2 regions of the Streptomyces sp. CA-179760 genome follow, and region 1 is predicted to be linked to the other one. Evidence: riboswitches for the same ligand, from Rfam matches in the RefSeq annotation. Region 1 holds a riboswitch; the other holds the start of a gene.
The links. A riboswitch is a leader RNA that binds a small molecule or an ion and turns the genes downstream of it on or off. The one in region 1 is predicted to bind ZMP and ZTP.

Region 1 (15,664 bases):
CCGGCCTGGGACGGGACGACCGCGCCGCCGAAGGGGAACTCGCGGAGCTTGCGCCAGACGCCGTCGGCGCCCTGTTCGTAGAGGGCGAAGCCGGTGCAGGGCCACTCGGCCTCGTAGCCGGAGAGTTCCTCGAAGGCGCGGTCCATCGCCGCCTCGTCGATGCCGTGCGCCACCGTGACGTGCGGGTGATACGGGAACTGCAGTTCGCGCGGGACCGGCCCGGAGGGGTCGCGGACCTGCTGCTGGAGCCCTGAGCAGGACTCCGCTCCCGAGACGACCTGGACGAACACGACCGGCGACACGGGCCGGAACGTGCCCGTGCCGGACAGCCGCATGGGGAACGGCCGGCCGGCCGCGGCGACCTCGGTCAGATGCGCCTCGACGGCCGCCAGGGCGTCCTCGTCGATCTCCGTCGGCGGCAGCAGGGTGACGTGCGTGGGGATGCCGTGAGCCGAGGCGTCGCCGAAGCCCGCGCGCAGCTGCTGGAGCTCGCTGCCGTAAGGCTCCGGGACCGCGATCGAGACACCGATCGTTACGGTCCCCACGTCGTCTCCTGTCGTTCAGTTGGCGGGTCGCTGATACGACCACCCGGTTATCGACTGTACGGCCACGACCGGGTTACGGGCAGGCGCAACCAGAGTGATGTACAGCGCTGCCGGGTGGTACGGCTGTGCGCTGGGGCGGGTTCAGTGCTTGGCGGGCAGGAAACCGACCCTGTCGTACGCCTGGGAAAGGGTCTCCGCGGCGACCGCGCGTGCCTTCTCGGCGCCCTTGGCGAGGATCGAGTCGAGCGTCTCGGGGTCGTCCAGGTACTGCTGGGTGCGCTCCCGGAACGGCGTCACGAAATCGACCATGACCTCCGCGAGGTCCGTCTTGAGCGCGCCGTAGCCCTTGCCCTCGTACTTCTGCTCCAGCTCCGCGACGGTCTCGCCGGTGAGGGTCGAGTAGATGCCGAGGAGGTTGCTGATGCCGGGCTTCTGAGCCGCGTCGTAGCGGATGACGGTGTCGGTGTCCGTGACCGCGCTCTTGACCTTCTTCGCGGTGGCCTTCGGCTCGTCGAGCAGGTTGATGAGGCCCTTCGGCGTGGACGCCGACTTGCTCATCTTGATCGACGGGTCCTGAAGGTCGTAGATCTTCGCCGTCTCCTTGAGGATGTACGGCTTCGGGACGGTGAAGGTCGGGCCGAAACGGCCGTTGAAGCGCTCGGCGAGGTCGCGGGTGAGCTCGATGTGCTGGCGCTGGTCCTCGCCGACCGGGACCTCGTGGGCCTGGTAGAGCAGGATGTCCGCGACCTGGAGGATCGGGTACGTGAACAGGCCGACGGACGCGCGCTCGGCACCCTGCTTGGCGGACTTGTCCTTGAACTGGGTCATCCGTCCGGCCTCGCCGAAGCCGGTGAGGCAGTTCATGATCCAGGCGAGCTGGGCGTGCTCGGGGACGTGGCTCTGGACGAAGAGCGTGCAGCGGTCCGGGTCGAGACCGGCCGCGAGGAGCTGGGCCGCGGCCAGGCGCGTGTTCGCGCGCAGGTCCTTCGGATCCTGCGGGATGGTGATCGCGTGCAGGTCGACGACCATATAGAACGCGTCGTGGGTCTCCTGGAGGGCTACCCACTGGCGGACGGCGCCGAGGTAGTTGCCGAGGTGGAACGAGCCGGCGGTGGGCTGGATACCGGAGAGCACACGGGGACGGTCAGAGGCCATGTTTCTTATTGTCTCAGAGAGCTCGGGGCGTTCGGTTCGCGGGGAACTGCGGGCCGGTGGGGCTCGTTCGCGCAGTTCCCCGCGCCCCTGAGGACGCTGCCCTGACGGCGTTCGTCAGCCGAGGTCGATCTCCGGGTACAGCGGGAAGCCCGCTACCAGGTCCGTCGCCCTGTGGGAGATCTCGTCGGCGATCTTGGCGTCCAGGACGTGCTGCGCCTTGGAGGGGGCGCCCGACTTGGTCGTGCCCGCTTCGGTGGTGGTGAGGACGCGGTCGATCAGGCCCGCGACCTCGTCCATCTCCGCCGTGCCGAGGCCACGCGTGGTGAGCGCGGGCGTGCCGATGCGGATGCCGGAGGTGTACCAGGCGCCGTTCGGGTCGGCGGGGATCGCGTTGCGGTTGGTGACGATGCCCGAGTCGAGCAGGGCGGCCTCGGCCTGGCGGCCGGTGAGGCCGTAGGAGGAGGCGACGTCGATCAGGTTGAGGTGGTTGTCCGTGCCGCCCGTCACCAGCGTCGCGCCGCGCCGCATCAGGCCCTCGGCGAGGGCGCGGGAGTTGTCGACGATGCGCTGGGCGTAGTCACGGAAGGACTCCTGGCGGGCCTCCGCGAGGGCGACCGCCTTTGCGGCCATCACGTGCGGGAGCGGGCCGCCGAGGACCATCGGGCAGCCGCGGTCGACCTGGTCCTTCAGGGAGTCGTCGCACAGCACCATGCCGCCGCGGGGGCCGCGCAGCGACTTGTGGGTGGTCGTCGTCACGATCTGGGCGTGCGGGACCGGGTCGAAGTCGCCGGTCAGGACCTTGCCCGCGACCAGGCCGGCGAAGTGCGCCATGTCGACCATCAGCGTGGCGCCGACCTCGTCGGCGATCTCGCGCATGATCCGGAAGTTCACCAGGCGGGGGTAGGCCGAGTAGCCCGCGACGATGATCAGCGGCTTGAACTCGCGGGCGGTGGCGCGCACGGCCTCGTAGTCCAGGAGGCCCGTGGCCGGATCCGTGCCGTAGGCGCGCTGGTCGAACATCTTGCCGGAGATGTTCGGGCGGAAGCCGTGGGTGAGGTGGCCGCCGGCGTCCAGGGACATGCCGATCATGCGCTGGTTGCCGAAGGCCTGGCGCAGCTCGGACCAGTCGGCGTCCGTGAGGTCGTTGATCTGGCGGACGCCGGTCTTCTCCAGGAAGGGCACCTCGACGCGGGCGCCGAGGACGGCCCAGAAGGCGACGAGATTGGCGTCGATGCCGGAGTGCGGCTGGACGTAGGCGTGGCGGGCGCCGAAGAGCTCCTTGGCGTGCTCGGCGGCCAGCGACTCGACGGTGTCGACGTTGCGGCAGCCGGCGTAGAAACGGCGGCCGACGGTGCCCTCGGCGTACTTGTCGCTGAACCAGTTGCCCATGGTCAGGAGCGTGGCCGGGGAGGCGTAGTTCTCGGAGGCGATCAGCTTGAGCATCTCGCGCTGGTCGGCGACCTCCTGGCCGATGGCGTCCGCCACGCGGGGTTCCACGGCGCGGATGACGTCCAGCGCGGCGCGGTAGGCGGTGGAAGCTGGGGAGAGCTGCTCGGGCATGGGGGACCTCCGGACGTTGCGTTCAGCGTTCACGGTACGGCCCAGGCGCACGGCTCTTGTCGTTCGGGCCGCTCCCCGATGGTTTGTCCATCCCAGCGCGCCAGTCACGACCCTCGGTCAGCCTACCGGGTTGCTCGTCGTTGCCGGGTGCGGGTGCGTCGTGGTTGATCGCGCAGTTCCCCGCGCCCCTGAAGGCGACAGCCCCACACCCCGTTCACAGGATCACGTGGGGCAGGAAGCGGGCGTATTCGTCCGTGATCAGGCCCGACGACTCTCGGATACCCAGGCCCGCCGACTCGTTCTCCACCACCCATGCGCCGAGGACCACCCTGTTGCCGTCGAAGTCGGGCAGGGGGGCCAGTTGCTGGTAGACGCAGGGTTCGTCGCGGAGGGTGGGGGTGGAGCCCGGGGCGTGGATCGTGACGCCGGCGCCCTCTCGGCCGAGGAGGGGCTTGGCCACCCAGCCCTGGGCGGGCAAATCGCGGGGGCCGTCCAGGTGGGCAGGGAGGAGGTTCGGGTGGTCGGGGTAGAGCTCCCAGAGGATGGCGAGCAGCGCCTTGTTGCTGAGGAGCATCTTCCAGGCCGGTTCGATCCACAGGGTGGAGCCCGTGCCGCCGCCGTTGTCCAGGGTGTCCAGGACGTGGCCGGCGAAGCGGTCGGTGGTGAGCCACTCCCAGGGGTAGAGCTTGAAGGCGCTGCGGATGAAGCGGAGGCGCTGGTCGACGAAGCGGCCGGAGAGGCGGTCCCAGCCGATCTCCTCCATGGAGATCCAGTCGGTCTCCAGGCCCGCCTGCTCGGCCGTCTCCTTGAGGTAGGCGACGGTCATCATGTCCTCGCCGAGTTCGTCGGCGGAGGAGTACGCGAAGTACAGGGGGCTGCCCGGCGGGAGGAGGGCGGCCTGCTTCTTCCAGGCGTCGATGAGGCGTTCATGGAGGGAATTCCACTGGTCGGCGCCGGGGAAGCGCTCCTCCATCCAGAACCACTGGGGTGACGCGGCCTCGACCAGTGAGGTGGGGGTGTCGGCGTTGTACTCCAGGAGCTTGGCCGGCCCGGTGCCGTCGTAGCGGAGGTCGAAACGGCCGTAGAGGGAGGGGAGTTCGGCGCGGCGGCGCCAGGACTCGGTGACCGCCTCGGCCACGCGGGGGTCGGTGATGCCCAGGTCCGCGAAACGGTCCTCGGCGACGATGTGGGCGGCCGCCGCGAGGCACATGCGGTGGAGTTCCTCGACGACCTCCTCCAGGGCCTCGATCTCCGGCAGGGTGAAGACGTAGTACGCGCTCTCGTCCCAGTAGGGGCGCAGGGAGTCGTCGGGGTAGCGGGTCAGGGGGTAGATCAGACCCTGTTCCTCGACGGTCTGCTGCCAGCCGGGGCGGGGCTCCGTGGTGCGGCGTTCCATCTGCGCGGGCCCGGTCAGCCGCCGCCGCTGCCGGAGCCCGAGCAGCCGAAGCCGCCCCGGTCCACGGCCTCGCTGCGGCTGAAGGTGCCGTAGTCGGCGTAGCCGCCGCTGACGTCGGCGTCGTAGTACCAGTCGGCGTTCGTGGTCCCGCTCTTGCCGGTCTTCTTGCCGCCCTTGCCCTTGCCGTAGGAGGAGCCGGACGAGGAGGACGAGTTGCAGTTCTTGTCGGCGACGATCTTGTAGCCGTTGATGTAGTCGTGGCTGTCCCGGTCCACACAGCGGCGGTCCGGGTCGGATCCGCATGCCGACAGGGCCGCCGCGAGGACACCCATGCCGCCCAGCACCACCGTGCTGGAGCGCAGTCGCCGCCGTGTTTCGGCCATGTTCGTCTCTCCCCCGTGTTCCTCGTGTCGTGTACGGCGTCGGGTACCGCTTCGTGTACCGCGCCGCGTACTGCCGAGCGGTCAGCCTAGAGAGGGGTGAGAGCGGGCGTGCATGCCCCCCTGCCCGCACCCCCTCCCCTACTGTCGTTTTGTGATCTTTGGAATGGTGTGCGCCCTTGGTGCGGCCGTCTGCTTCGGTACGGCGACGGTGTTGCAGGCGATGGCCGCGCGCTCGGCCGCGGCGACCGGCCCGGTCGGGGACGTGGCACTGCTGTGGCGGGCGCTGCGGCAGTGGCGGTATCTGGTGGGGCTCGCACTGGACGGGCTCGGATTCCTGCTCCAGATCATCGCGCTGCGGTCGGTGCCGATCTATGCCGTGGGGGCGGCGCTGGCCGCGAGCCTCGCGGTGACGGCCGTGGTCGCGGCACGGCTGCTCAAGGTGCGGCTGAGCCGCGTGGAGTGGGCGGCGGTAGGGGTGGTGTGCGCCGGGCTCGCGCTGCTGGGACTGGCGGCCGGGGCGGAGGGGGACGAGGAGGGGCCGGCCTGGCTGAAGTGGGCGATGCTCGGCGCGGCGGGCGGGGTGCTGCTGCTCGGGGCGGTGGGCGGGCGGCTGCCGGAGCGGGGGCGGGCGCTCACGCTCGGTCTGGGGGCCGGCTGCGGGTTCGGGGTGGTGGAGGTGGCGGTCCGGCTCATCGACGGGCTGTCGCCCGGGGAGCTCTTCACCAATCCGGCGGCGTACGCGCTGGTGCTCGGGGGCGGGGCCGCGTTCCTGCTGCTGACCTCGGCCCTGCAGCGCGGTTCTGTGACCACGGCGACCGCGGGGCTGGTGCTCGGGGAGACGGTCGCGCCCGCGCTGATCGGCGTGATCTGGCTCGGGGACCGCACGCGGGAGGGACTGGGCTGGCTGGCGGTGCTCGGTTTCGCGGTGGCGGTGGCCGGGGCGCTGGCGCTGTCGCGGTTCGGGGAGGCGCCGGTGGAGTCCGGGGCCGGGTCGCCCGGCCAGGCCGGGGAGGACGCCGTCACGCCGAAGTGAGCTGGGCTTTTACGCAGGGAACGGACCTGCCGTAAGGCTTCACGATACGGACATGTTCCGGGCGACTTCCGGGCGGCCGGAAAATTGTTTGTTGAAACTTGAACGCGCGGGAACCGCTTTCCGTACGGTACGGCGTGACCAGTAATCCCGTCACGGTCACCGTGGCCTATCGCGTGACGCCGGGCCGTGCGGCCGACTTCCACTCCTGGGGGTGGGCCATGCTGGGCGCGACCGCGCGACAGCCGGGTTTTCTGGGGGGTGGGGTACTTGTCGACGGAGGGGCGGAGTGGCATGTCGTCTATCGCTTCGCCAGCGAGGGGTCGGCCCTGGCCTGGGAGCAATCGCTCTCCCGGACACAGTGGGACGCCCGGCTGGAGGGGGTCGCCCGGGAGGCGGAGCGCCGGAGGGTGCCGGGCGCCCGGGCCTGGTTCGAAGCGCAGACTCTGACACCCGCGCCACCGGCACCGCCGAAGAAATGGAAACTGTGGTTCGTGAATATGAGCGCGGTTTTCCCGCCGGTACTCCTGTTCAATCTGACGGTTCTCCCCTATCTCGGTGACCTTAACGCACTAATTCGCACGCTGTTGTTATGCCTGTGTGTGACCGCCCTTGTCACCTGGATTCTCATGCCGCGCCTACAGCGTTTCTTCAAGAAATGGCTGTACCCATCGCTCCAGGCGCTTCGTGGGCGGCACAAACGCCGGGCCACGTAGGTCCGCGAACGAACAGAGGGAGGTGGGCGGGTGAAGACCCTGCTCATCGACAATTACGACTCGTACACGTACAACCTGTTCCAGCTGATCGCCGAGGTCAATGGCGAGGAGCCGGTGGTGGTGCGTAACGACGCGCCCGTCGACGGGGTTCCGGATCTCCGGGGGTTCGACAATCTGGTGGTGTCCCCGGGCCCCGGGCACCCGGGCGACGCGCGTGACTTCGGCATCGGGACCAGGCTGCTCGCGACCTCCCCGGTTCCCGTGCTCGGCGTGTGTCTCGGCCATCAGGGCATCGCGCTCGGGGAGCGGGGTCTGGTGGAGCCGGCTCCCCAACCGCGGCACGGGCACCTCTCCACGATCCGGCACGACGAACGGGATCTGTTCCAGGGCCTGCCGCAGCATTTCACCGCCGTCCGCTATCACTCGCTGGCCGTGCGCGAGCCGTTGCCTCCGGCGCTGGAGGCGACGGCCTGGTCCGAGGACGGCGTCCTGATGGGGCTTCGGCACCGCGGCCGGCCGCTGTGGGGCGTGCAGTTCCACCCGGAGTCCGTCCTCACGGAGTACGGCCACCGCATGCTCGTGAACTTCCGCAACCTGACCGCCGAGCGGGCCGGCAAGCTGCGTACGAAGAACACGGCGGTCCCCTCCCCCGAGGCACCGGCCCGACGCCGGGCATTGGTGCCGGAGTGCGACGCGGGTGTCCGACAACCGGCGGGGGCTCTGATGGCTACGGCAGGGGCTCAGGCGGCGGTCGGAGGGGATTCCCGGCCTGCGGCCGTTGCCGGGGCCGGGGCGAGCGGTGGGACGGCGGATGTCTTCGGGGCCGGGACCGGCGATCAGCCCGGGCCCGCGAAGCCGCCGCGGAGCGGGGTTCCTCGGCCTGCGGCCGTTTTTCCCGTCTCGGCGATGTCCAAGGGGGCGGCGAACCCGGCTGACGGGGCTCTGGCGGCCGGAGACACCGTTCCGGTCGGCAGGGCCGCCGCGGGCGCCGACGTCCCTCTGCCACCCACGCCACCCACCGTCGCCATTCCCCGCCCCCGTCGCCCCGGCCGCGTCGGCTACCGGCTGCACACCCGTCGGGTCAGCGGTGCCGTCGACACCGAGGCGGTCTTCACCCGCATGTTCGCCGGGTCCCCCCGCTCGTTCTGGCTGGACAGCTCCCTGGTCGAGCCCGGGCGGTCGCGGTTCTCGTTCCTGGGGGACGACAGTGGGCCGCTCGCCGAGTTCGTGCGGTACGACGTCACCGCCGGGCGCTGTGAGATCGAGCGGGCCGGGCGGCCGGTGCGGAAGGTCACGGCGAGTGTCTTCGACTATCTGAAGCGGCAGTTGACGAATCGGTGGGTGGACGCGACCGGGCTGCCGTTCGACTTCACCGGGGGCTATGTCGGCTACCTCGGCTACGAGGTGAAGGCCGACTGCGGCTCGCCCAACCGGCACAGCTCCCCCGCCCCGGACGCCGCCTGGCTGTTCGCCGACCGGGTGATCGCGGTGGACCACCAGGAGGGCTTCACCTACGCCGTGTGCCTGGCGGAGGACACCCCGCAGGCGGCGCGGGAGGCCGCCGACTGGCTGGAGAGCGCGCTGGCGGACCTCAGCTGCGTGGCGCCGGAGGCGGCGCCGCTGCCCGTCTCGTCGGCCCCGGCCGATCCCGGCGCGGCCGAACCGTGGCTCGTACGCGACCGGGAGAGGTATCTCGCGGACATCGAGGCGTGCCAACGGGAGTTGCGGGCCGGCACCAGCTACGAGGTCTGCCTGACGAACGCGGCCCGCTTGCCCGCTCCGTCCGACGCGCTCGAGTTCTACCGGACGCTGCGCCGCGACAACCCGGCCCCCTACGCGGCGTTCCTGAGGTTCGGGGAGCTGGAGGTGGCCGGTTCCTCGCCCGAGCGGTTTCTGAAGATCGGCCGGGACGGTACCGCCGAGGCCAGGCCCATCAAGGGAACCGCGCCCCGGGGCGACGGACCGGAGGAGGACGCCCGGCTGCGGGACGCGCTCGCTTCGGACGACAAGACCCGGGCCGAGAACCTGATGATCGTCGATCTGCTCCGCAACGACCTGGGGCAGGTCTGCCGGACGGGGTCGGTGCGGGTGTCGAAGCTCATGGCCACGGAGACGTACGCCACGGTGCATCAGCTCGTCTCGACCGTGGTGGGACGGCTGCGGCCGGGCACGGACGCGGTGGACTGTGTCCGGGCCTGCTTCCCCGGCGGGTCGATGACCGGCGCGCCGAAGCTGCGCACGCTGGAGATCATCGACTCGCTGGAGACCGAGGCCCGCGGCGTGTACTCCGGCGCCCTCGGCTACTTCGGGTGCGGCGGCGGCGCGGACCTCAGCATCGTCATCCGTACCGCCGTGTTCGCCGACGGCCAGATGCATCTGGGCGCGGGCGGCGCGATCGTGCTCGGCTCCGATCCGGAGGCGGAGTACGACGAGATGCTGCTGAAGACCGCCGCCCCGATGCGGGCCCTGCACCAGCACACGGCCGACCGGATACGGCGTCAGGCCCCACCGGGAGACAGAGCCGGGGCGGGCGGGGAGGCCAGGCGATGACCAGTCCTCAAGCCGAGATGACCAGTCCCCAAGCCGAGATACCCGGCCCTCAGGCAGGGATGACCAGTCCTCAGACCGAGATACCCGGCCCTCAGGCCGAGATGACCAGTCCTCAGGGCGAGCCGCACCCGGTCGAGGCCGAGGCCGAGGCGCCCGGGAACATGGCGGCCCAGCTCGCGGAGCTCGCCGAGCGGCGCGGGTGGAACGGGCGGACCGCGTTTCACCAGGGCCACCGGGCCTGGACCCACGGGGAGGTGCACGACCTCGCGGCCCGGGCGGCCACCGTTCTCACCGAGTACGGTGTGCGCCCCGGGGACCGTGTGCTGCTGGCGCTTCCCGACTCGATCGCCTGGGTGACGGCCTTCCTCGCCACCGCCCGGCTCGGCGCCGTCGCGGTCCTGGTCAACCCCGAACTCCCCGCGGCCGACCATGTGTTCCTGACCGAGGACACCGGGGCCCTGCTGTGCGTGACGGGGCCCGGTCTGGAGGAGCGGTTCGCCCGCCCGGCCTGCCTCGGGGCGGATCAGCTGATGGCACTCGCCCCGGCCGCGGAGCCCGCGCCCGCCCACCAGGTCGACGCGCGCGCCCCGCTGTACGTCCAGTACACCTCGGGAACGACGGGCCGCCCCAAGGGTGTCGTGCACACACACGGCGATCCGCGGACGTACCACGACCTGGTCGGCCGGCGGGTACTGCGGATCACCGCGGACGACGTCACGCTGTCGGTGTCGAAGCTGTACTTCGCCTACGGCTTCGGCAACGCCTTCGTCTTCCCGCTGTTCTCCGGGTCGTCCGCGGTGCTGGTGGACCGGCGTCCGACCCCGGCCGGCATCGACGAGCTGGTCGCCCGGCACCGCGTGACGCTGCTCTACTCGGTGCCGTCCGCGTACGCCGCGCTGGTCGCCGAGCGGGGCCACGGGCACGAGGGCTGTTTCGCCTCGGTGCGGGCCGCGGTGTCGGCCGGCGAGGGGCTGCCGGACGGGCTCGCACGGCAGGTGACCGCGCTGCTCGGGGCACCGGTGCTGGAGCAGATCGGCTCCACCGAGGCCGGTCACGCGTTCTGCGCCAACGGCTTCGCCCACGACCACCCGGGCACCGTCGGCCGGCCCGTGCCCGGCTTCGAGGTGGAGTTGCGGGACCGTGACGGGCGCCCGGTGCCGGACGGCGAGGAGGGCGAGATGTGGGTGCGCGGGCCGACGGTCACCCCGGGCTATCTGAACCGGCCCGAGGAGACCGCCCGGACCCTGGTCGGTGGCTGGCTGGCCACCCGCGACCGGGCGTGCCGCGAACCGGACGGCTCCTACCGGCATCTGGGCCGCGCCGACGACATGGAGATGGTCGGCGGCATCACCGTCTCCCCGCTGGAGGTGGAGGCCGTGCTGCGCGGCCATCCGGCGGTTCGGGAGGTAGCCGTCGCGGCGGTCTCGGACGGGCGGGGCGCGAGCCGGCTGCGGGCCTTCGTGGTGCCGGTCGCGTCCGCGCGCGACGGTCTGTCGGACGAGCTGGTCGGCCTGGCGCGGGAGAGCCTCGCCGCCTTCAAGGTTCCCCGCAGCGTCAGCTTCGTCCCGTCGCTGCCGCGCACCTCGACCGGGAAGCTCCGCCGCCATCTGGTGCGCCGGGGTGCCTGGTGAACACCTCGGAAAGGAACGGCCTCATGCGACAGTCCGAGCCCCGGCCTCTGCTCGCCGATCGCGGCTTCTATCTGGGACCGGTCTTCCGGCGGGCCGCCGACCGGCACGGGGCCGTCTTCGTCACCCTGGACCGGCCGCTGGACGTCAGCCCCTCCCTCGGGGTCGACCTGAGCTACACCGTGCTCGCCGACGTGGTCGAGGAACTGTCCGGCCGGCTGTGGGAGGCCGGAGTGCGGCCCTCGGAGCAGGTCGTCGTGCACAAGGCCGACAACGTCGACATCATGCTGCTGACCTGCGCGGCCTCCAGGATCGGCGCCGTGCCGGTGCTGCTGTCGCCCGCGCTGGACCCCCAGGTGGCCGGGCAGCTCCTCGCCCGGCTGCGCCGCCCCTGGCTGATCACCGACAGCGCCACCCTGGACGGGCTGAAGGACCTCGCCCTGTCCGGGCTCGTGCGGCGGACGCTCTGCGTGGACGACGCTCCCGGGGCGGAGCCCCTGGCGAAGTACGCCGGCGCCGAGCCGCCCCCGCCGGTCCGGCTCCACCCCCGCGAACCCGCCCTGATCACCCACAGCTCGGGCACCACCGGCGTCCCGAAGCTGGCCGTGCACTGCGCGCAGACCATGTGGAACCGGCTCGTGCCGCAGCAGGCGATGGGCTGGCCCACCCGGGGCGAGCCGGCGGCGCTGCACATGTCGTTCGTGCACTCGCGCTTCTACCATCTGCTCGGCGTGCTGCTGCACTTCGGCAGCCCGCTCGTGCTGATCACCGACCCGGATCCGGCCGTAGTGGGCCCGCTGCTGGTCCGGCACCGGCCCGGGATCGTGGAGACGCACCCCAACACGTTCGTGCTGTGGGAGGAGCTGGCCGACGCCCCCGGGGCCCCGCTGTCCCGGGTCCGGTCGTACGGCTCCACGTTCGACGCGATCCACCCGCGCACCGTACGGCGGCTGCTGGGCGCGTCCCGGCGCCGTACGCCCTGGCTGATCCAGCTGTACGGGCAGAGCGAGACCGGCCCGGTGGCGTTCCAGGTGGTGACGCGGCGCGGTGCCGCCCGGGTGGACGGGCGCCGGGTCGGGATCGGGATACCCGGCTTCACCCGGGTCCGGGTCACCGACGCCGAGGGCAGACGGGTCGCGCCCGGCACGCCCGGCCGGATCGAGGCCCGCACCCGGGGCCGGATCCTCACCTACCTGGGCATGCCGGAGCGCTACGACCGTCAGCTCACCGACGGCTGGTGGGAGATGGGCGACATGGGCTACCGGAGCCGCCTGGGCGGGCTGTACCTGATCGACCGTGAGGTGGACCGGATCGACGCCGTGCACAGCAATCTGGAGGTCGAGGACGCGCTGATGTCCCGGCTGGAGGAGCTGCGCGAGGTCGTCATCGTGCCGGGCGCGGACCGCGAGCCGGTGCCGGTGGTGTGCGTGCGCGGCGAGCGGCCTCTGGACCCGGAGCGCTGGCGCAGCGCCACGGCGGGGCTGCCTGCGATGGCCGAGCCGCGGCAGTGGCGGTTCGAGGATCTGCCGATGACCGCGACGTGGAAGGTGAAACGGGTGGAGATCGCCCGGATGCTCACCGAGGGTGTACGGGCATGATCCCGGTCCTGGTCGTGGGCGCCGGGCCCGTGGGCCTGTCTGCGGCCCTGGCCCTGCGCGGGCACGGGCTGCCGGTGGTGCTGCTGGAGGCCGACCCGAAGGACCGGGAACGGCCCGGCAGCCGGGCCCTGTTCGTGCACCGGGAGACCCTGGGACTGCTGGACGCGATGCTGCCCGGGCTGGCCGCCGAGATCACCTCGTACGGGCGGACCTGGCACACCCGGCGCACCCTCTACCGGGGGCGTGAGGTCTACGCCCGCACGTTCCCGCCGCCCACCGGTCCGCCGCCCTTCACGAGCCTGCGCCAGACGGACACCGAACGGTTCCTGCGCGCGGCCTGCGAGAGGGCCGGGGTGGAGTTCGTGTGGGGCGCGCGGGTGGCGGGCGTGAGCACCTCGGAGACGGAGGTCCGGCTGACGGGCGAGGACGGGCGGGTGTGGACGGGCGCATACGCCGTGGCCGCCGACGGCGCCCGCTCCGCGGTCCGGCGCGAGCTGGGCATCGCCATGGAGGGCACGCACGGCGAGGGTTTCCACGTCGTGGTGGACGTCGCCGACGTGCCGGGCTCGGAGCTGCCGCTGGAGCGGGTCTTCCACTACGAGCATCCCGGGGTCGGCGGGCGCAGTGTGATGCGGGTGCCGTTCACCGGCGGTTTCCAGGTCGACCTGCAGTGCCGGGACGACGACGCACAGGAGGAGTACGGCACCGAGGAGGCCGTACGGCGCTGGCTGCCCGCGATCGTCGGGGACGGCTACGGCGACCGGATCCTGTGGGTGTCGACCTACCGCTTCCTGCGCAAGGTGGCGGCCTCGTTCACCGATCCGCACGGGCGGGTGCTGCTGGCCGGGGAGGCGGCGCATCTCTTCCCGCCGTTCGGGGCACGCGGCATGAACAGCGGCATCGCGGACGCGGCGGCCGCCGCCGAGGCGATCACCGCGGGGACCGGCGAAGCGGTCGCGCACTTCGCCGAGGTGCGGCGGGCGGCGGGCCTGTTCAACAGCGCCGCCGCCGGTACGGCCCTGGACCATCTGCGGCCGCACCGCCGGACCGTCCGGGTCAGGCAGCGGGCGGCGGCGGCCCTGGCGCCGGTGCTGCCGTGGTGCGGATCATGGCTGGAGCACGCGCCGTACGGGCCCCGGCACGGGGCGCCGGCCGTCGCGGGCCGCAAGTACTGAGGAGGGAGCTGGTGGTGACACGACCGGCAGTGGCGGAAGGCCTGTGGACCTGGGCACCCGGCCGTGGCCTGGCCCCCGCCCCGGAGCAGGAGGCCGGGGGCGGCTGCTCGTCGCGGACTCGTGGCTGCTGCGCGAGGGCCGGGTGCGGGCCTATGCCCGGCACCGGGAGCGGTTCTCGCGGTCCTGCGTCGAGTGCGGCGGGCCAAAGCCGCGCCTGCTCGTCGCGTTCTGGCAGGACGTGACCGCCGCGCTGCCCCGCACGGGTGAGTGGTTTCCCCGGGTGGAACTCGTGCCGGGATCCATGGAGTTGAGGCTGCTGGTGCGGCCCGCTCCGCCGCTCGGCACGGAGATCCGGCTGTGGGCGGCGGGCCAGTCCGATCCGCGGACCGTGCCCCGCCGCAAGGGCCCGGACCTGGAGGCCCTGGCCCGGGTGCGCCGCCGGGCCGCCGGTGAGGGCGCTGAGGAGGCGGTGCTGATCGCGCCCTCGGGCGCGGTGCTGGAGTCGGCCACCGCGAGCGTGCTCTGGTGGGAGGACGACACCCTGTGCCTGCCCCCGCCCGGGCTGCCCGTCCTGCCGGGTGTGACGGCCGGGCTGATCCAGGAGCGGGCGCTGCGGTCCGGGATCCGGATCGCGCACCGTGAGCGGACCGTCTCCGAGCTGGACGGCCGTGAGGTGTGGCTGGTGAACGCGTTGCACGGGATCCGGCCCGTGACGGACTGGACGGGACGTGCGATGCGGGTGCCTCCGGTGGAGCGGGCCGGGGAATGGCGGACCTGGCTCGACGGGCTCATGGAGCCGCTGCCCGGCTGAATTCACACAAGCCTGAATGCATGCACGACAGGACGACGCCGGGCCGAAGGAATTCGACCCGGCGTGATTTCCGTTGTTCGTTTTCAGTTTTTCGGCACCATACGCGTGGCTATCGCGATGCGGTTGTAGGCATTGATGACGGTGGCCGCCCAGATCAACGCGGCGATCTGGTTCTCGTCGAAGACCTCGGCCGCTTCGGCGTACACAGCGTCCGGGACGCGACCGTCGTGGACCAGGGTCACGGCCTCGGTCAGCGCCAGTGCGGCGCGCTCGCGCTCGGTGAAGAAGGGCGTCTCCCGCCAGGCGTTCAGGGTGTAGATACGCTGCTCGGTCTCGCCCTGGGCACGGGCGTCCTTGGTGTGCATGTCCAGGCAGAACGCGCAGCCGTTGATCTGCGAGACGCGGATCCTGACCAGTTCGAGCAGTTCCGGTTCGACCTTGGCGTCCTGCGCCGCGGAAACGGCGGCGGAGTGCAGGGAACCCATTGCGGCGGAGACGTCCGGTGTGATTTTCTTCAGGGCGACGCGGGACGGGGAAAGGCTTTCACTCATGAGGTGACCATATCCTCAGAAGCGCATTCTTGAAGGGGAATTCGCGCGATTATCCGGGCAGTACCGCGCACAGCGCCTCCAGCGCTCCGGACCAGGCGTGGTCCGGTGGTGTCCCGTAGCCGACGACCAGGGCGTCCGTCGGCTCGACGTTCGCGTCGGGGTGGGTGTAGCGGGCGAGTCCGTGGAGCGCGAGCCCCCGCCACTGGGCCGCCTGGACCACCGACTGCTCGGTGCCGGGCGGCAGCCGCAGCAGGACGTGCAGTCCGGCCGCGATGCCGGTGACCCGGGCCCCGGGAGCACGGGCCGCGACGGCGGCGACCAGGGCGTCCCTGCGGCGGCGGTAGCGCAGGCGGGTCGCGCGCACATGGCGGTCGTAGGCCCCGCAGGCGAGGAACTCGGCCAGGGTCAGCTGGTCCAGCACCCCGCAGATGTCGACGCCGCCCTTCGCCGCCGCGACCTCCTCGGCGAGGCCCGGCGGCAGCACCGCCCAGGCCAGCCGCAGCCCGGGGGCGAGGGACTTGCTGGCGGTGCCCAGATAGACCGCCCGGTCGGGGTCAAGGCCCTGG
Region 2 (15,664 bases), 3.0 Mb from region 1:
GGCTGCTGCTGTGGCGCTCGGACGGCGGCTCGGCGCCCACCGAACTGCATCTGCCGGCGAGCTTCCCGACCGCGTCCACCACGGTGGTCTCCGACCTGGGCGCGGCCCACGCCCCGCCGGCGTACAGCTCGACGACCCCGGTCGGCGTGGCGCGGGAGCCGGGCGGCACGGGAAGCCGCCGCCTGCTGCTCACCGCGCCGGACAAGGGCGTCCTGCACTACGCGCTGGTGACCAACGGGGCGACGGCTCCCTCGGCGCAACTGCTCGACGCGGCCCGCACCGAGCTTGCGGCATGGGCGGCGAAGGAGGTCAGCTAGCGGACGGGCTCGTCCAGCCGGCCTCCACATGGCCGAGCCGGACGCGCTGCGGGTGGTCTCCGACCGGCACGGACACGACCTTCTTTCCGGTGGCGAAGTCGATGGCCGTGACCTGGTCGGAGCCGCTCTCGGAGACGACACAACTCCTGCCGTCACCGCTGACCGTGGCCCAATAGGGCTTGGCGGCGGTGACGAGCGGGCCCTCCTGGAGGGTGGCGCGGTCGACGACCGTGGCGTAGTCGTCCATCGTGCCCGCCACGCAGAGCTTGCGTCCGTCCGGGCTCATCGAGAGACCGTGGTGGCGGGAGTCGTTGACGAACGTGGTGCGGTCGTCGCTGGTCGCCGGGTTCTTCGGCAGGGTCTTCGTGCGGGTGATCTTGTCGGTGGCCAGGTCGTACTCGAAGAAGCCGTTGAAGAACGACACCTGGAAGTACAGCTTCGACTCGTCCGGCGAGAACACGGCCGGCCGGACCGCGTCGGAGTAGTCCTTGAGCCCGATCGCGTCCAGGCGCTGGCGCATGTCGATCACCTTGACCTGCTGGTACGTCGTCGCGTCGATGACGGTGATGCGCCGGTCGCCCTTCGTCCAGTCCAGCCACGGAGCGTCGGTCTGCGTGTTCACCTCGCCGATCGACATGTTGTAGATGTACTTGCCGTCCTTGGTGAAGATGTTCTCGTGCGGCTTGTCCCCGGTGGCCGCCTTGCCGAGCTGCTTGCCGGTCTCGATGTCCAGCACGTGCACGGAGTTGCCGGTCGACGCCGACACCGCGACCCGCTTTCCGTCGGGGGAGACCGCCATGTGGTCGGCGCGGAAACCGGACACCGGGAAGCGCCAGTTGATCCGTCCGGAGGCGAGGTCGATCGAGACGACGTCGGCGAAGCTCGGACGGGAGACCACCACCGACCTCCCGTCCGGCGTGGAGTACATGTCGTCGACGAACTGGTCGTGGCCCTCACCGACGCTGTTGCGGATCGTCATGAAGGCGATCCACCGGATCGGATCGGCGTTGATCTCCGCCATCCGCTCGTCCTTGTCGGGGACGACGTCGATCCGGCCTATCTTCGCGAAGTCGCCGGTGGACCTGATGACATCGGCGGTGCCTTCCCAGTTGTTGCCCACGAACAGCACCTCGCGCAGCGCGGCGGAGGCGTCCGCCGCGTCGGCGTGGGCGGCGTGGGCGGCGGTCGCGGGGACGGTGGAGGTCAGGGCGAGGGCGGCGGCTACGGAGCACAGGTGCCGTCGTCGGAAAGCAGGCATGACTGCTCCTTGGAATCTGAACACACTTGGTTTCAGAATGAACTTACTGAAAAGTAAGGAAGGGGCGGCCTTCTCCACAAGACCGCGTGCACGACAAAATCGGTGTTCGAACCACGAAGGGAGATCCGGTGCCGGGGAGACTCAGAGCGCCGACCGGCCGCTACGGCGGCAAGACGGCAAAGGAACGACAGGCCGAGCGGCGCCGGCGGTTCCTCGACGCCGCGCTCCAGCTGTTCGGCGACACCCCCGGCTTCCGCTCCACCACGGTCGCGGCGCTCAGCGAGGCGGCCGGACTGTCCACCCGTCAGTTCTACGAGGAGTTCCGCACCCTGGAGGACGTGCTCGCCGCGCTGCATCTCCAGGTCAACGGCTGGGCCGAGACGGCGGTCCTGGAGGCCGCGGCCGACTCCGCCGACCTGCCGCTCGCCGAGCGCGCCACCGCGATCTTCCGCGCCTACGCCGGGAACCTCGCGGCCGATCCGCGCCGGATCCGCATCACCTTCGTCGAGATCATCGGGGTCAGCCCGCGCCTGGAGGAACAGCGGCTCGCCCGCCGGGCCGGCTGGGTCGGCCTCATCTGCGCCGAGGCCGACGCGGCCGCCGCGCGCGGGGAGGCCGCACCCCGCGACTACCGCCTCGCGGCGACGGGCTTCATCGGCAGCGTCAACGGCCTGCTGCACGACTGGAGCGCGGGGTGGGTCGACGCGACCCTGGACGAGGTGGTCGAGGAACTGGTCCGGCAGTTGCTGGCGATCCTGCGGCCGCCGGGGTGGACTCCCCGGACGTGAGTCGGGCCCGTGTCCGGCCGCGTCCGCCGGTGGTCGCGCCGGGGAAAGCCCGCCGGTAGTCGCCCGGCGACACCCCGAGGTGCTTGAGGAAGTGGTGACGGAGGTTGTTGGCCGTGCCGAGGCCGCTGAGCTCCCCGACCTTCTCGACCGGCAGATCAGTCGACTCCAGCAGTGACCGGGCGCGCCCGAGCCGCTGGTCGAGGAGCCACTGAAGAGGAGTCGTACCGGTGGCCGCCTGGAGGCGCCGGTAGAACGTACGCGGACTCATCGAGGCCCGCCGCGCCAGATCGGCGACCGTCAGCGGCCGGTCGAGGTTCGCCCGCGCCCACTGAAGGACGGGAGCCAGCCCCTCGTCGTCACTGGGCGGCACCGACAGCTCGATGAACTGCGCCTGCCCGCCCGGCCGGTGGGCGGGCACCACCATGCGGCGCGCCAACTGGTTGGCGACGTGCGCCCCGAGATCGCGCCGCACCAGATGCAGACACAGGTCGAGGCCGGCGGTGAGCCCGGCGCTGGTGAGTACATCACCGTCGTCCACATACAGCACCGACTCGTCGACCTGCACCTTCGGGTACCGCTCGGCCAGCAGGTCGGTGTGCATCCAGTGGGCCGTCGCGCGGCGGCCGTCGAGCAGCCCCGCCTCGGCGAGCGCGAACGCGCCGGTGCAGAGGGACACCATGCGGGCGCCCGCCTCATGGGCGCGCCGCAGGGCTGCGACCAACCCCTCCGGAAGCGGCCTGCCCTCGTCGACACAGGGGTCGGGCACCGAGGGCACGATGACCGTGTCCGCGTCGGCCAGGTCGTCGAGTCCGTACCGGGTCCGCAGGGTCAGCCCGTGGTCCTCCGCATCCTCCCGAGCCCCGTTCCCGTCCCGCAGAGCCGCAGGTCGTACCAGGGATCTGCCAGATCCGGCTGCGGCTTGCCGAACACGGTGCAGGGGATGCTCAGTTCGTACAGATCCCACGAGGGGACCCCGATCTCCTCGGTCACGACCACGGCGACGGAACCAGCACTCATACCCCGAAGCGTATGGCAGGAATTTGGTGGACGCCGTCACCACTGTCACTGTTCCCGATCTTCGCGCCCTGCGAGCGTTGCCGTACGTGATCACGCATCACCTACACACGCTGCACAAGGAGTTGGGCATGAACGCAGAACAGCAGGCCGTCACCGTTCTCGGACTGGGCTCGATGGGCTCGGCCCTGGCCGCCGCGCTGCTGGACCGGGGCCACCCGACCACTGTCTGGAACCGGACCCCGGACAAGGCCCGGCCCCTGGTCGAGCGTGGCGCCCGCCTGGCCGCCACGCCCCAGGAGGCGGTCGCCGCCTCCTCCTCGCTGACCATCGCCTGCGTGCTGGACTACGAGGCCATGTACACGGTCCTCGACCCGGCCGCCGCCGGCCTCGCGGGCAGAACCCTGGTCAACCTCACCTCCGGCTCTCCCGAGCAGGCTCACGAGGCCGTCAAGTGGGCCCGGACCCATGGGGCCGACTACCTCGACGGCGCCATCATGACCACCCCGCCCGGCGTCGGCGACCCCGCCATGATGTTCCTGTACAGCGGCTCCCGACAGGTCTTCGAAACCCACCGCTCCACGCTGGCGGCCCTCGGCGACCCCCTGTACCTCGGCACGGACCCCGGCCTCGCCTCCCTCTACGACGCCGCGCTCCTCGGCCTGATGTGGTCCACCATGACCGGCTGGCTGCACGGCACCGCGCTGGTCGGCGCCGAAGGGACGCCCGCCGCCGACTTCACCCCCGTCGCGACCCGTTGGCTGACCGCCGTGGCCGGCTTCCTCACCACCTACGCGCCCCAGGTGGACGAGGGCCGCTACCCGGGCGACGACGCCACCGTCGACGTACAGATCGCGGCCATCGACCATCTCATCCACGCGGCGGCGGCCCGGGGCATCGACAACGCGCTGCCCGAACTGCTGAAGACCGCCATGGAGAAAGCCGCCGTATCGGGCCATGGACAGGACAGCTACGCCAGCCTCATCGAGGTACTGCGACCTCCGGCGAGGGACTGAGCGGGCTACCCCGACGATCCCAGCACCACGAGGTTCACGGCCACCACCAGCGCGACTCCCAGCAGGAGGGCGGCCAGCAGCCGCGCGCGGAGCCCGCGGTACACCGCCTCGTACTCGCCACGCAGTTCCTCCCCGCGGTGTGCCGTCCGCTGCCACGAGGCCCGGGTGAGGGCCAGGTGCTCCCGTGCGAACAGCCGCTCCACCTCCCGACGTCGGGCCTCCGGCAGCCAGTCCAGCCCGGCGGCGAAGCGCTCGGCGGCCGTGCGGGCCTCCTCCTGCGCCGCGGCGGCGAGCAGATGGCCCTCGACCTGGTGATGGAACGCCCGCATGTCCGCGGGGAAGCCCTCCATCGCGGTCATCGGAGCGTCAGCTCCCTCTCCGCCGCGGCGACGTCCGCATGATGCAGGTCGAACGCAGGGGACTCGCTGCGGATCCGGGGGAGGGCGGCGAAGTTGTGGCGGGGCGGCGGGCAGGAGGTGGCCCACTCCAGGGAGCGGCCGTAGCCCCACGGGTCGTCGGCCGTGACCCGCTCGCCGTACTTGGCCGTCTTCCACACGTTGTAGAAGAACGGCAGGATCGACATGCCGAGCAGGAACGAGGAGATGCTCGACACCGTGTTGAGCGTCGTCAGGCCCTCTACCGCCAGATAGTCGGGGATCCGCCGCTGCATGCCCTCGGCGCCCAGCCAGTGCTGGACCAGGAACGTGCCGTGGAAGCCGATGAACAGCGTCCAGAAAGTGATCTTGCCGAGGCGCTCGTCCAGCATCTTGCCGGTGAACTTCGGCCACCAGAAGTGGAAGCCGGAGAACATCGCGAACACGACCGTCCCGAAGATGACGTAGTGGAAGTGGGCCACCACGAAGTACGAGTCGGAGACGTGGAAGTCGATCGGCGGCGAGGCCAGCAGCACACCCGTGAGCCCGCCGAACACGAACGTGATCAGGAAGCCCATCGCCCACAGCATGGGCGTCTCGAACGAGAGACTGCCGCGCCACATGGTGCCGACCCAGTTGAAGAACTTCACACCGGTCGGCACCGCGATCAGGAAGGTCATGAAGGAGAAGAACGGCAGCAGCACACCGCCGGTGACGTACATGTGGTGCGCCCACACCGTCACGGACAGACCCGCGATCGCGACGGTCGCGCCGATCAGACCCGTGTAACCGAACATCGGCTTACGGGAGAAGACCGGGATGACCTCGGAGATGATGCCGAAGAACGGCAACGCGATGATGTACACCTCTGGATGCCCGAAGAACCAGAAGAGGTGTTGCCACAGCAACGCGCCGCCGTTGGAAGCGTCGAAGACATGGGCACCGAACTTGCGGTCCGCCTCCAGGGCGAACAGCGCGGCCGCGAGGACCGGGAAGGCGAGCAGGACCAGCACACCGGTCAGCAGCACGTTCCACACGAAGATCGGCATGCGGAACATCGTCATGCCCGGGGCGCGCATGCAGATGATCGTGGTGATGAAGTTGACCGAGCCGAGGATGGTGCCGAAGCCGGAGAAGGCCAGGCCCATGATCCACATGTCGGCGCCGATGCCCGGGCTGCGGACGGCGTCCGAGAGCGGGCTGTAGGCGAACCAGCCGAAGTCGGCCGCGCCCTGCGGGGTGAGGAAGCCACCGACCGCGATGAGCGAGCCGAACAGGTAGAGCCAGTAGGCGAACATGTTCAGCCGCGGGAACGCCACGTCGGGCGCGCCGATCTGCAGCGGCATGATCCAGTTCGCGAAGCCGGCGAACAGCGGCGTCGCGAACATCAGCAGCATGATCGTGCCGTGCATCGTGAACGCCTGGTTGAACTGCTCGTTCGACATGATCTGCAGACCCGGCCGGGCCAGCTCGGCGCGCATGAACAGGGCCATCACGCCACCGATGACGAAGAACGCGAACGACGTCGCCAGGTACAGCGTGCCGATCGTCTTGTGATCTGTGGTCGTCAGCCACTTGAGGTGCCTCATGCCCCGCCTGTGTCCGCGCCCCGCCCCGACGTCACACTGCACTGACGCGACGAGCATCACGAAAACGGGTGTGACGATCGAGAAAGTGCCGGACACGAACGGGACATGAGCAACGACGAGATCTTCGGCGCTGCCTACCGCGAGCACTACTGGGCGGTCAGCCGCTATGTCGCACGGCGACTGGACGGGCGGACCGGCGACGTGGAGGAAGTGGTGGCGGAGGTGTTCACGGTCGCCTGGCGGCGCAGGGCCGACCTGCCGCCCTCCCCGCTGCCCTGGCTGTACGGCGTGGCACGCAACTGCCTGGCCAACGCGGTACGCGGCCACGGACGCCGCCGACGGCTGGTCGACCGGCTCGGCAACGACGACACCGCGCACGGGCGGCACATCGCGGTGGGCCCCGACGCCGACACACCCGGCGCCTGGGTCCACGAGGCGCTGTCCCGCCTCTCCGCGGCCGACCAGGAGGTGCTGCGCCTGACGGCCTGGGAGGAACTCGGCACCGACGAGGTCGCGGTCGCCCTCGGCTGCGGCAGCCGGGCCGCCGCCATGCGGCTGCACCGGGCCCGCCGCCGGCTGAGAACCGAGATCGACCGCATGGCCCCGGAGCGCACCAAGGCCGACGCGCACGCCGTGGGAGGGCGGGACGATGACTGACGCGTCTTCCGTGAGCGAGGCTCCCCCGGCCGGCGAGGCCGGTGCCCGGTGTCCCCTGACCGCCGCCCGCTTGACCGCCCCGAAGGAACACGGCCATGGCTGACGAACTCGAACTGCTGCGCAGCGCCAACCCGGTGCCGCACGACGGCCCCCACTTCGGCGACGGCCCCCTGGACCATGACGCCGAGCGCCGGCTCGAACGTCTGCTGCGCGAGCGGCCCTCCCGCCGTCTGCGGGACCGGCTGCTGCCCGGCCCGGACCGGCCCCGGCTGGCCTGGGGGCTCGTGGCCACGGCCGTCGTCGCCGCCCTGACCCTCACCCTCGTGCTGAGCGGCCCGGACACCACACCGGCGGTCGCCGCACCCCGCCCGCTGGTGGTGCAGACCGGCTCCACCCCCGTGCCCCTGGACCGGCTGGCCGAACGTGCCCAGCAGGCCGCGGCAGACGACTCGCCCCGCCTGCGCAAGGGCACGCACGTGCAGTCCTGGAGCCTGGGCATGTCGGACGACAAGCCCCCGATCACCCTGCCCGAGGAACGCATCGTGCGCTGGCGGGCCGATGCCAGTCACACCGAGCTCGTCGTGGCCACCGACCCGAGGCATCCGGGCCGCCCGGTCCTCTCCGACGCGGGCGGCGAGCCCCACCTCGTCGACGACGGTCATGTCATCAGCGACCGGACCTACCCGCCGAGCTGGAGTGACGCACCGCCCCAGTCTCCTCCGCCGAGCGACCCCGCACGGCTGCGCGCCTACCTGACGGAGGCCCGGTACGACGACGGGCCGTTGACCACGCCCCAACTGCTGGACGGCGTCGAGGTACTGCTCGACAACTGGACCCCCGGCGCCCGGGAGACCGCGGCGCTCGTCCGGCTCCTGGCCGACGCCGAGGGCCTGCGGCCGGTCGGCCGGGTGACCGACCGGCTGGGCCGGCAGGGCCAGGCGTACGTGTACGACGGCTCCGGAGTCCGCCACATGCTGATCACGGACCCGGCCACCGGTGCCGTCCTCGGCCTGGAGAGCACCTTCACCGCCGACGAACCGGAGTACGGCGTCAAGAAGGGCGACGTCATGTCGTACAGCGCCTGGATGCGCTGATCACACCCCGGGCAGACCGAGCTGCCGGGCCGCGGCGTCCACCGTCTGCTCCAGCAGCGTGGCGATCGTCATCGGGCCGACCCCGCCCGGCACCGGCGTGATCAGCGAGGCCCGCTCCGCGGCGGAGTCGAAGTCGACGTCGCCGACGTTGCCGGCGTTGTACCCGGCGTCGATCACGACGGCTCCGCGCTTGATGTCCTGGCCGTGGATCAGCCGGGGCCGTCCCACCGCGGCCACCACGATGTCCGCCTCGCGCACGGCCGCGGACAGGTCCCGGGTGCGTGAGTGGCAGTAGGTGACCGTCGCGTCCCGGGCGAGCAGCAGCATGCCGAGCGGCTTGCCGAGGATCGCACTGCGGCCCACGACCACGGCCCGCTTGCCTGCCGGGTCGATGCCGTACTTGTCGAGCAGCCGCATGATCCCGCCGGGCGTGCAGGACACGAAGCCCGGCAGGCCGAAGCTCATCGTCGCGAAGGAGGCGAAGGTGACGCCGTCGACGTCCTTCCCGGGCGCGATCGCCTCGAACGCGGCCCGCTCGTCGATGTGCTCGCCGACGGGGTGCTGGAGGAGGATGCCGTGCACGCCGGGGTCGGCGGACAGCGCCTCGAGCGTGCCGACGAGCTCCCCGGTGGTCGTGGCGGCGGGCAGCGTCACATGCCGCGAGGTGATGCCGGCCTTGCGGCAACGGTTCTGCTTCATACGGACGTAGGTGACGGACGCGGGGTCCTCGCCGACGAGCACTGTGGCGAGACACGGTGCAGTGCCCGTCCGCTCGGTGAGATCGGCCGCGCGCTTGCCGGCCTGTTCCACTGTCCGCCGGGCGAGCGAGGTGCCGTCGATGAGCCGTGCCTGGGACATGATCCACTCCTGGGCTGGAATGCTGCTTCGCCCAGGCGCACGGCATCCGACTCCGCGGGGCCGCTCCCCGGTGGTGCTCCACCTCAGCGCCAGTCACGGCCCGGCCCCACCCTAAGCGGTGTTGCTTCTCCTACTCGTCCCAGGCCTGGATCAGGGTCTGTTCGGCGATCTTGCCGCCCCGCAGCGAGATCATGGACTCGGACAGGACGCGCACGCCGTCCGCGTACTCGCAGCTCTCGCTGTAGGCGGCCTCGTCTCCCTGGACGACGCACCGCTCCATCTTGTGCGTCATGTCACGGCTGTAGACGTCCTCCAGCATCCGGCCGATCTCGTCCCGGCCGTGCAGGACCTTGGGATGGCTGGGCTGGGTCGTGCGGTCCACGATGCGGAGCTCCGCGTCGTCGGCGTAGAGGGAGAGCAGAATGTCCGGGGTCTGTCCTTCCACGCCCCGGCGCAGGGTGTCTCGGTCGAAGGCGGAGTCTGCCGCGGTTCCCATGATGACCTCCTTCGAGGGGCCGCGACCCGACGGGGAACGGGCCGCGAGAAGCCTCTCTCCTGAGCGTCCTCCCGCCCGACGGGCTCGGCAAGCGCAGCCGCAACACTGGCCCTCACGCGGGTCCGCGCGCCGTGACTCAGTCCGCCGCGGCCAGGAACTGGGTCGCCGCCAGCTCCGCGTAGAGCGGGTCGGAGGTCACGAGTTCGCGGTGGGTGCCGACGGCCCGGACCCGGCCCGCGTCCATCACCACGATCCGGTCGGCCATCGTCACCGTGGACAGCCGGTGCGCCACGACGAGGACCGTGGTCGTGCGGGCCACGTCCGCGACGGTGTCGCGCAGCGCCGCCTCGTTCACCGCGTCCAGCTGCGAGGTGGCCTCGTCGAGCAGCAGCAGCCGGGGGCGGCGCAGCAGGGCTCGGGCGATGGCGACGCGCTGCCGCTCACCGCCCGACAGCTTGGTGCCCCGGTGGCCGACGAGCGTGTCGAGTCCAGCGGGCAGCCGGGACACCAGGCCGTCGAGACGGGTCGTCTTCAGCACCCGCCTGAGCGCGTCCTCGTCCGCCTCCGGGTTGCCCAGCAGCAGGTTGTCCCGCAGGGAGCCCGACAGGACCGGCGCGTCCTGCTCCACGTAGCCGATCGAGGCGCGCAGTTGGGGCAACTCCCAGTCGGCCAGGTCCCGGCCGTCCAGCGTGATCGTGCCGGAGCCGGGATCGTAGAACCGCTCGATCAGCGAGAAGACGGTGGTCTTGCCGGCGCCGGACGGGCCCACGAACGCCGTCATGCCCTGCGCGGGCACGGCGAACGTCACGCCGTGGTGGACGTACGGCAGGTCGTCGGCGTAGCGGAAGCGGACGTCGTCGAAGGCGAGGGCGGCGGGCTGGGCGCCGGGGGAGGGCAGCGGCGCGAACCGGGCGGAGGGCTCGGCGGGCAGGCGCAGCGCCTCCTGCATGCGGGTGAGGGCCGCGGCGCCCGTCTGGTACTGCGTGATGGCGCCGACGACCTGCTGTATCGGCGACATCAGATAGAAGACGTACAGCAGGAACGCGACGAGCGTGCCCACGTCGACGGCGCCGGTCGCGACGCGCGCGCCGCCGACCGCGAGCACCGTGATGAAGGCGACCTGCATGGAAAGCCCCGCCGTGTTGCCCGCGGCCGCCGACCACTTGGCGGCGCGCACGCTCTGCCGCCACGACTCCTGCGCCGCCTCGTGCAGCGTGCTCTCCTCCCGGTGCTCGGCACCGGACGCCTTCACGGTGCGCAGGGCGCCGAGGACCCGCTCCAGCGAGGCACCCATGACGCCCACCGCGTCCTGCGCCCGCCGGCTCGCCTTGTTGATGCGCGGCACGATCACACCGAGGATCACCCCGGCCCCCGCGATCACGGCCAGCGTGACGCCCAGCAGCACGACATCCACCAGGCCCATCATCACGATCGTCGCGACGAGGGTGAGACCGCCCGTGCCCAGACCGACCAGCGAGTTGGTGGTGACCTGGCGCAGCAGCGTGGTGTCGGAGGTGATGCGGGCCATCAGGTCCCCGGGTTCGCTGCGGTCCACGGCAGTGATCCGCAGCCGCAGCAGATACGACGACAGGGCGCGCCGCGCGCCGAGGACCACCGACTCGGCGGTGCGCTGCAGCACGTACGAACCGAGCGCGCCCACCACCGCGTTGGTCATCACCAGCGCCGACATCGCCAGCAGCGCTCCGGTGATGGCCCGCTCGTGCGACAGATCGTCGATCAGGCCCTTGGCCACCAGCGGAAGCAGGAGTCCGGTCGCCCCGGTGACCAGCGAGAGCAGGGCACCGGCGGCCAGGGACCAGCGATGCGGCCGAACGTATCCGAGGAGCAGCCGCCAGGGAGGCACGGCGGTGTCGGTCTCTGCGAGGCTCACGTCGCTCCTTCGGCGTCGGGCGGAGCGTTCAGGCTACGGCGCGAAACACGTACAGTGCCCCGCCTTTCCGCGCTGGGCAGAACTCGTGATCATGCGTCTGAGGTGGCCGATCCCCGCCCCTTACCGATCAGTCGCGCGTAGGGTCGGAAGAGACCGACCCCGGCCGACGAAGGAGTCAGCGCCATGGCGCAGGAAGTACGCGGTGTGATCGCACCCGGCAAGGACGAGCCGGTGCGCATCGAGACGATCGTCGTGCCCGACCCCGGCCCCGGAGAGGCGGTCGTGGCCGTCCAGGCCTGCGGGGTGTGCCACACCGACCTGCATTACAAGCAGGGCGGCATCAGCGACGACTTCCCCTTCCTGCTCGGCCATGAGGCCGCGGGCGTGGTCGAGGCGGTCGGCGACGGCGTCACCGACGTCCAGCCCGGCGACTTCGTGATCCTCAACTGGCGTGCGGTGTGCGGGAAGTGCCGGGCCTGTCTGCGCGGGCGGCCCTGGTACTGCTTCGACACCCACAACGCCGGGCAGAAGATGACCCTCGCCTCGACCGGCCAGGAGCTCTCCCCGGCCCTCGGTATCGGCGCCTTCGCCGAGAAGACGCTGGTCGCGGCCGGGCAGTGCACCAAGGTCGCCCCGGAGGTCGCCCCGCAGGTGGCCGGGCTGCTCGGCTGCGGCGTCATGGCGGGCATCGGTGCCGCGATCAACACCGGCAACGTGGGCCGGGGCGACACGGTCGCCGTCATCGGCTGCGGCGGCGTCGGTGACGCGGCCGTCGCCGGGTCGCAGCTTGCCGGAGCGGCGCGGATCATCGCCGTCGACATCGACGACCGCAAGCTCGAGACCGCCAAGGCGATGGGCGCCACCCACACCGTCAACTCTCGCGAGACCGACCCGGTCGAGGCCATCCGCGAGCTGACCGGCGGATTCGGCGCCGATGTCGTCATCGAGGCGGTCGGCCGCCCGGAGACGTACCAGCAGGCCTTCTACGCCCGCGACCTCGCCGGCACGGTCGTCCTCGTCGGCGTGCCCACCCCGGAGATGAAGCTCGAACTGCCGCTGCTCGACGTCTTCGGCCGCGGCGGAGCCCTCAAGTCGAGCTGGTACGGCGACTGCCTGCCCTCCCGCGACTTCCCCATGCTGATCGACCTGCACCTGCAAGGGCGCCTGGACCTCGGGGCGTTCGTCACCGAGACCATCCAGCTGGACGAGGTGGAGAAGGCGTTCGAGCGGATGCACCACGGCGACGTGCTGCGCTCGGTGGTGGTGCTCTGATGACCACGCGCGTCGAACACCTCGTCACCTCCGGGCAGTTCAGCCTCGACGGCGGCACCTGGGACGTCGACAACAACGTGTGGATCGTCGGCGACGACCACGAGGCGATCGTCATCGACGCCGCCCACGACGCCGACGCCATCGCCCGGGCCGTCGGGGACCGCAGGCTCACGGCCATCGTGTGCACGCACGCCCACAACGACCACATCGACGCCGCCCCCGCTCTCGCCGCGCGCACCGGGGCCACGATCTGGCTGCACCACGACGATCTGCCGCTGTGGAAGCAGACCCACCCGGACCGGGAGCCCGACGCCTGGCTGGTCGACGGCCAGACGATCGAGGCAGGCGGCGCCGACCTGCGGATCCTGCACACCCCGGGGCACGCGCCCGGCGCGGTGTGTCTCTACGACCCCGGCCTTGCCACCGTCTTCACCGGCGACACGCTGTTCCAGGGCGGCCCCGGCGCCACCGGCCGGTCCTTCTCGCACTTCCCGACGATCATCGACTCGATCCGCGACCGGCTGCTCACACTGCCGCCCGAGACGAAGGTCCTCACCGGCCACGGAGATTCCACGACCATCGGCGCGGAGGCCCCGAACCTGGAGGAATGGATCACCCGCGGCCACTGACCGCGTGCCGCCACGACACACCGCAGGAAAAGACGACAGAAGATGTCCGGCTTACCCGTCACTCTCGAAGCACCACGCATTCACGGCAACGGGAGGTCGGACATGTCAGCTCCGCTGAAGGGCAAGGTCGCACTGGTCGCCGGTGCGACCCGGGGCGCCGGACGGGGCATGGCGGTGGAACTCGGCGCGGCGGGCGCCACCGTCTACGTCACCGGGCGCAGCACGCGCACCCGCCGTTCGGAGTACGACCGGCCGGAGACCATCGAGGACACCGCCGATCTGGTCACCGAGGCGGGCGGACAGGGCATCGCCGTACCCACGGACCACCTCGACCCGGCGCAGGTCCGCACCCTCGTGGAGCGGATCGACGGCGAGCAGGGCCGCCTCGACATCCTCGTCAACGACATCTGGGGCGGCGAGAAGCTCTTCGATTGGGACGCCGCTGTCTGGGAGCACGACCTGGACAACGGTTTGCGCCTGCTCCGGCTCGCCGTCGAGACACACGCGATCACCAGCCACCACGCCCTGCCCCTGCTGCTGCGCCACCCCGGCGGCCTGGTCGTCGAGGTCACCGACGGCACCGCCGACTACAACCGCGACAACTACCGCGTGAACTTCTTCTACGACCTGGCCAAGACGTCCGTCCTGCGCATGGCCTTCGCCCTCGGCCACGAGCTCGGTTCGCGCGGCGCCACCGCCGTCGCCCTCACGCCCGGCTGGCTGCGCTCGGAGCTCATGCTGGAGACCTTCGGCGTACAGGAGGAGAACTGGCGCGACGCCCTGGAGCGCGTCCCCCACTTCGCCATCTCGGAGACCCCGCGCTACGTCGGCCGGGCCGTGGCCGCGCTCGCCGCCGACCCGGACGTGGCTCGCTGGAACGGCCGGTCCCTCTCCAGCGGCGGCCTCGCCCAGGTGTACGGCTTCACCGACCTCGACGGCAGCCGCCCGGACGCCTGGCGCTACCTCGTCGAGGTCCAGGACGCGGGCAAGCCGGCCGACACGAGCGGCTACCGCTGAGCCACCAGCCCAGGAGACCTGGACCGCGGCCACGCGCGGCCCCGAGGGCCGGCCGGGGCAGTACGGTCTGCCCATGACGGACACCAGGCGCTTCGAGGGGTACGGGGTTCTCATCACCGGCGGGGCACGCGGCATCGGCGCCGCCACCGCCCGCCGCATCGCGCGGGAGGGCGCACGGGTCCTGGTGGCCGACCAGGACCCGGCCGCGGCCACACGGACCGCGCGGGCCCTGCGGGAGGAGGGACTCACCGCCGAGGGGATCAGATGCGACGTGGCCGACCGGGCGGCGGCCGAGGCCGCCGTCGCCCACGCCGTCGAGACCTTCGGCTCGCTCGACGTACTGGTCAACAGCGCCGCCCACTGCTCGCCCGACGCGCCCCTCTTCGAGGACGAACCGGACGAGTCGTGGGCGCGCGACCTCGACGTCACCCTGTCCGGCGCGTACCGCTGCTGCCGTGCCGCGCTGCCGCACCTGGCCGCCTCGGGCCGCGGCGCCGTCGTCTCCATCGGCTCGGTCAACGGCCTGCAGGACTTCGGCAACCACGCCTACAGCGCCGCCAAGGCCGGCCTGGGCTCCCTGACCCGCACACTCGCCGGTCACGCCGCCGCCCGCGGTGTCCGCGTCAACCTGGTGGTGCCGGGCACCGTCCGCACCACCGCCTGGGAGGGCCGCGACGAGGACCTGGAGGCGCTGCGCCGGCTCTACCCCTGGGCCGGGTCGGCGAACCGGAGGACATCGCGGCGGCCGTCACCTTCCTCGCCTCGTCCGACGCCTCCTGGATCACCGGCACCACCCTGGTCGTCGACGGCGGCCTCACGGCCGTCAACACGGCCTTTCACGATGCCCTGCGCCCATAGCGGGCCTGAAAGCGGCCCTCTCGCGGCAGCCCTTGCGCCCGGCCGGCTGCGCGGTGAGGTATGTCACCGTTTCGTCGCAGGCTGAACCCCCGCACAACCGAAGCCGCCCTTCGCCCGTCTAGCTGGCAGAACACCGCAGACAACTCCGCGAAAGGGCAGGACGAGCCATGGGGGACGTACGCAGACGGGGAGCCGTCGCACTCGGGATCACCGGCCTGGTGGCACCGCTCACACTCGCGCTCGGCGCCACCCCGGCGCAGGCCGCGAGCTGCACCACGCAGACCGGCCCGAACCAGAAGCAGGTGGAGAAGTTCCTCGGCCGCCCGGTCGACGGAAAACAGTCCGCCACCGACTGCAAGGCGATCCGCGCCTTCCAGACCAAGCACGGCATCTCCCCGAACATCGGCTACGCCGGACCCGTCACCTGGGGCGTGATGGACCTGATGCAGAAGCAGAAGGCCGTCGGGAAGACCCCCAACAAGGACGGCAAGTGCCCGGTGAACAAGGGCCGGATCGCCTGTGTGAACCTGACGCTC

Region 2: linked by a shared signal. The riboswitch ahead of ACQEV8_RS40910 (bifunctional 5,10-methylenetetrahydrofolate dehydrogenase/5,10-methenyltetrahydrofolate cyclohydrolase) and the one ahead of ACQEV8_RS27525 (glycine hydroxymethyltransferase) in region 1 are both predicted to bind ZMP and ZTP.

The regions. Positions count from the first base shown of each region.
Region 1 is NZ_JBNJLZ010000001.1:6,018,120-6,033,783, reverse strand. It holds gene ACQEV8_RS27535 (2'-5' RNA ligase family protein) at 1-545, opposite strand, end outside; gene trpS (tryptophan--tRNA ligase) at 687-1,700, opposite strand; gene ACQEV8_RS27525 (glycine hydroxymethyltransferase) at 1,815-3,311, opposite strand; ZMP/ZTP riboswitch at 3,293-3,378, opposite strand; gene ACQEV8_RS27520 (glutathionylspermidine synthase family protein) at 3,475-4,656, opposite strand; gene ACQEV8_RS27515 (hypothetical protein) at 4,671-5,039, opposite strand; gene ACQEV8_RS27510 (DMT family transporter) at 5,203-6,072, shown strand; gene ACQEV8_RS27505 (antibiotic biosynthesis monooxygenase) at 6,207-6,785, shown strand; gene pabB (aminodeoxychorismate synthase component I) at 6,816-9,335, shown strand; gene ACQEV8_RS27495 (AMP-binding protein) at 9,437-10,966, shown strand; gene ACQEV8_RS27490 (class I adenylate-forming enzyme family protein) at 10,990-12,561, shown strand; gene ACQEV8_RS27485 (FAD-dependent monooxygenase) at 12,558-13,736, shown strand; partial or broken gene ACQEV8_RS27480 (aminotransferase class IV) at 13,751-14,547, shown strand; gene ACQEV8_RS27475 (carboxymuconolactone decarboxylase family protein) at 14,631-15,098, opposite strand; gene ACQEV8_RS27470 (PLP-dependent aminotransferase family protein) at 15,148-15,664, opposite strand, start outside.
Region 2 is NZ_JBNJLZ010000001.1:9,032,291-9,047,954, forward strand. It holds gene ACQEV8_RS40865 (cellulase family glycosylhydrolase) at 1-317, shown strand, start outside; gene ACQEV8_RS40870 (YncE family protein) at 310-1,575, opposite strand; gene ACQEV8_RS40875 (TetR/AcrR family transcriptional regulator) at 1,704-2,363, shown strand; partial or broken gene ACQEV8_RS40880 (GlxA family transcriptional regulator) at 2,404-3,359, opposite strand; gene ACQEV8_RS40885 (NAD(P)-dependent oxidoreductase) at 3,509-4,393, shown strand; gene ACQEV8_RS40890 (hypothetical protein) at 4,399-4,752, opposite strand; gene ctaD (aa3-type cytochrome oxidase subunit I) at 4,749-6,356, opposite strand; gene ACQEV8_RS40900 (RNA polymerase sigma factor) at 6,462-7,013, shown strand; gene ACQEV8_RS40905 (CU044_5270 family protein) at 7,109-8,107, shown strand; gene ACQEV8_RS40910 (bifunctional 5,10-methylenetetrahydrofolate dehydrogenase/5,10-methenyltetrahydrofolate cyclohydrolase) at 8,108-8,965, opposite strand; ZMP/ZTP riboswitch at 8,988-9,072, opposite strand; gene ACQEV8_RS40915 (nuclear transport factor 2 family protein) at 9,096-9,461, opposite strand; gene ACQEV8_RS40920 (ABC transporter ATP-binding protein) at 9,598-11,352, opposite strand; gene ACQEV8_RS40925 (S-(hydroxymethyl)mycothiol dehydrogenase) at 11,536-12,624, shown strand; gene ACQEV8_RS40930 (MBL fold metallo-hydrolase) at 12,624-13,253, shown strand; gene ACQEV8_RS40935 (SDR family oxidoreductase) at 13,356-14,270, shown strand; partial or broken gene ACQEV8_RS40940 (SDR family NAD(P)-dependent oxidoreductase) at 14,344-15,128, shown strand; gene ACQEV8_RS40945 (L,D-transpeptidase family protein) at 15,296-15,664, shown strand, end outside.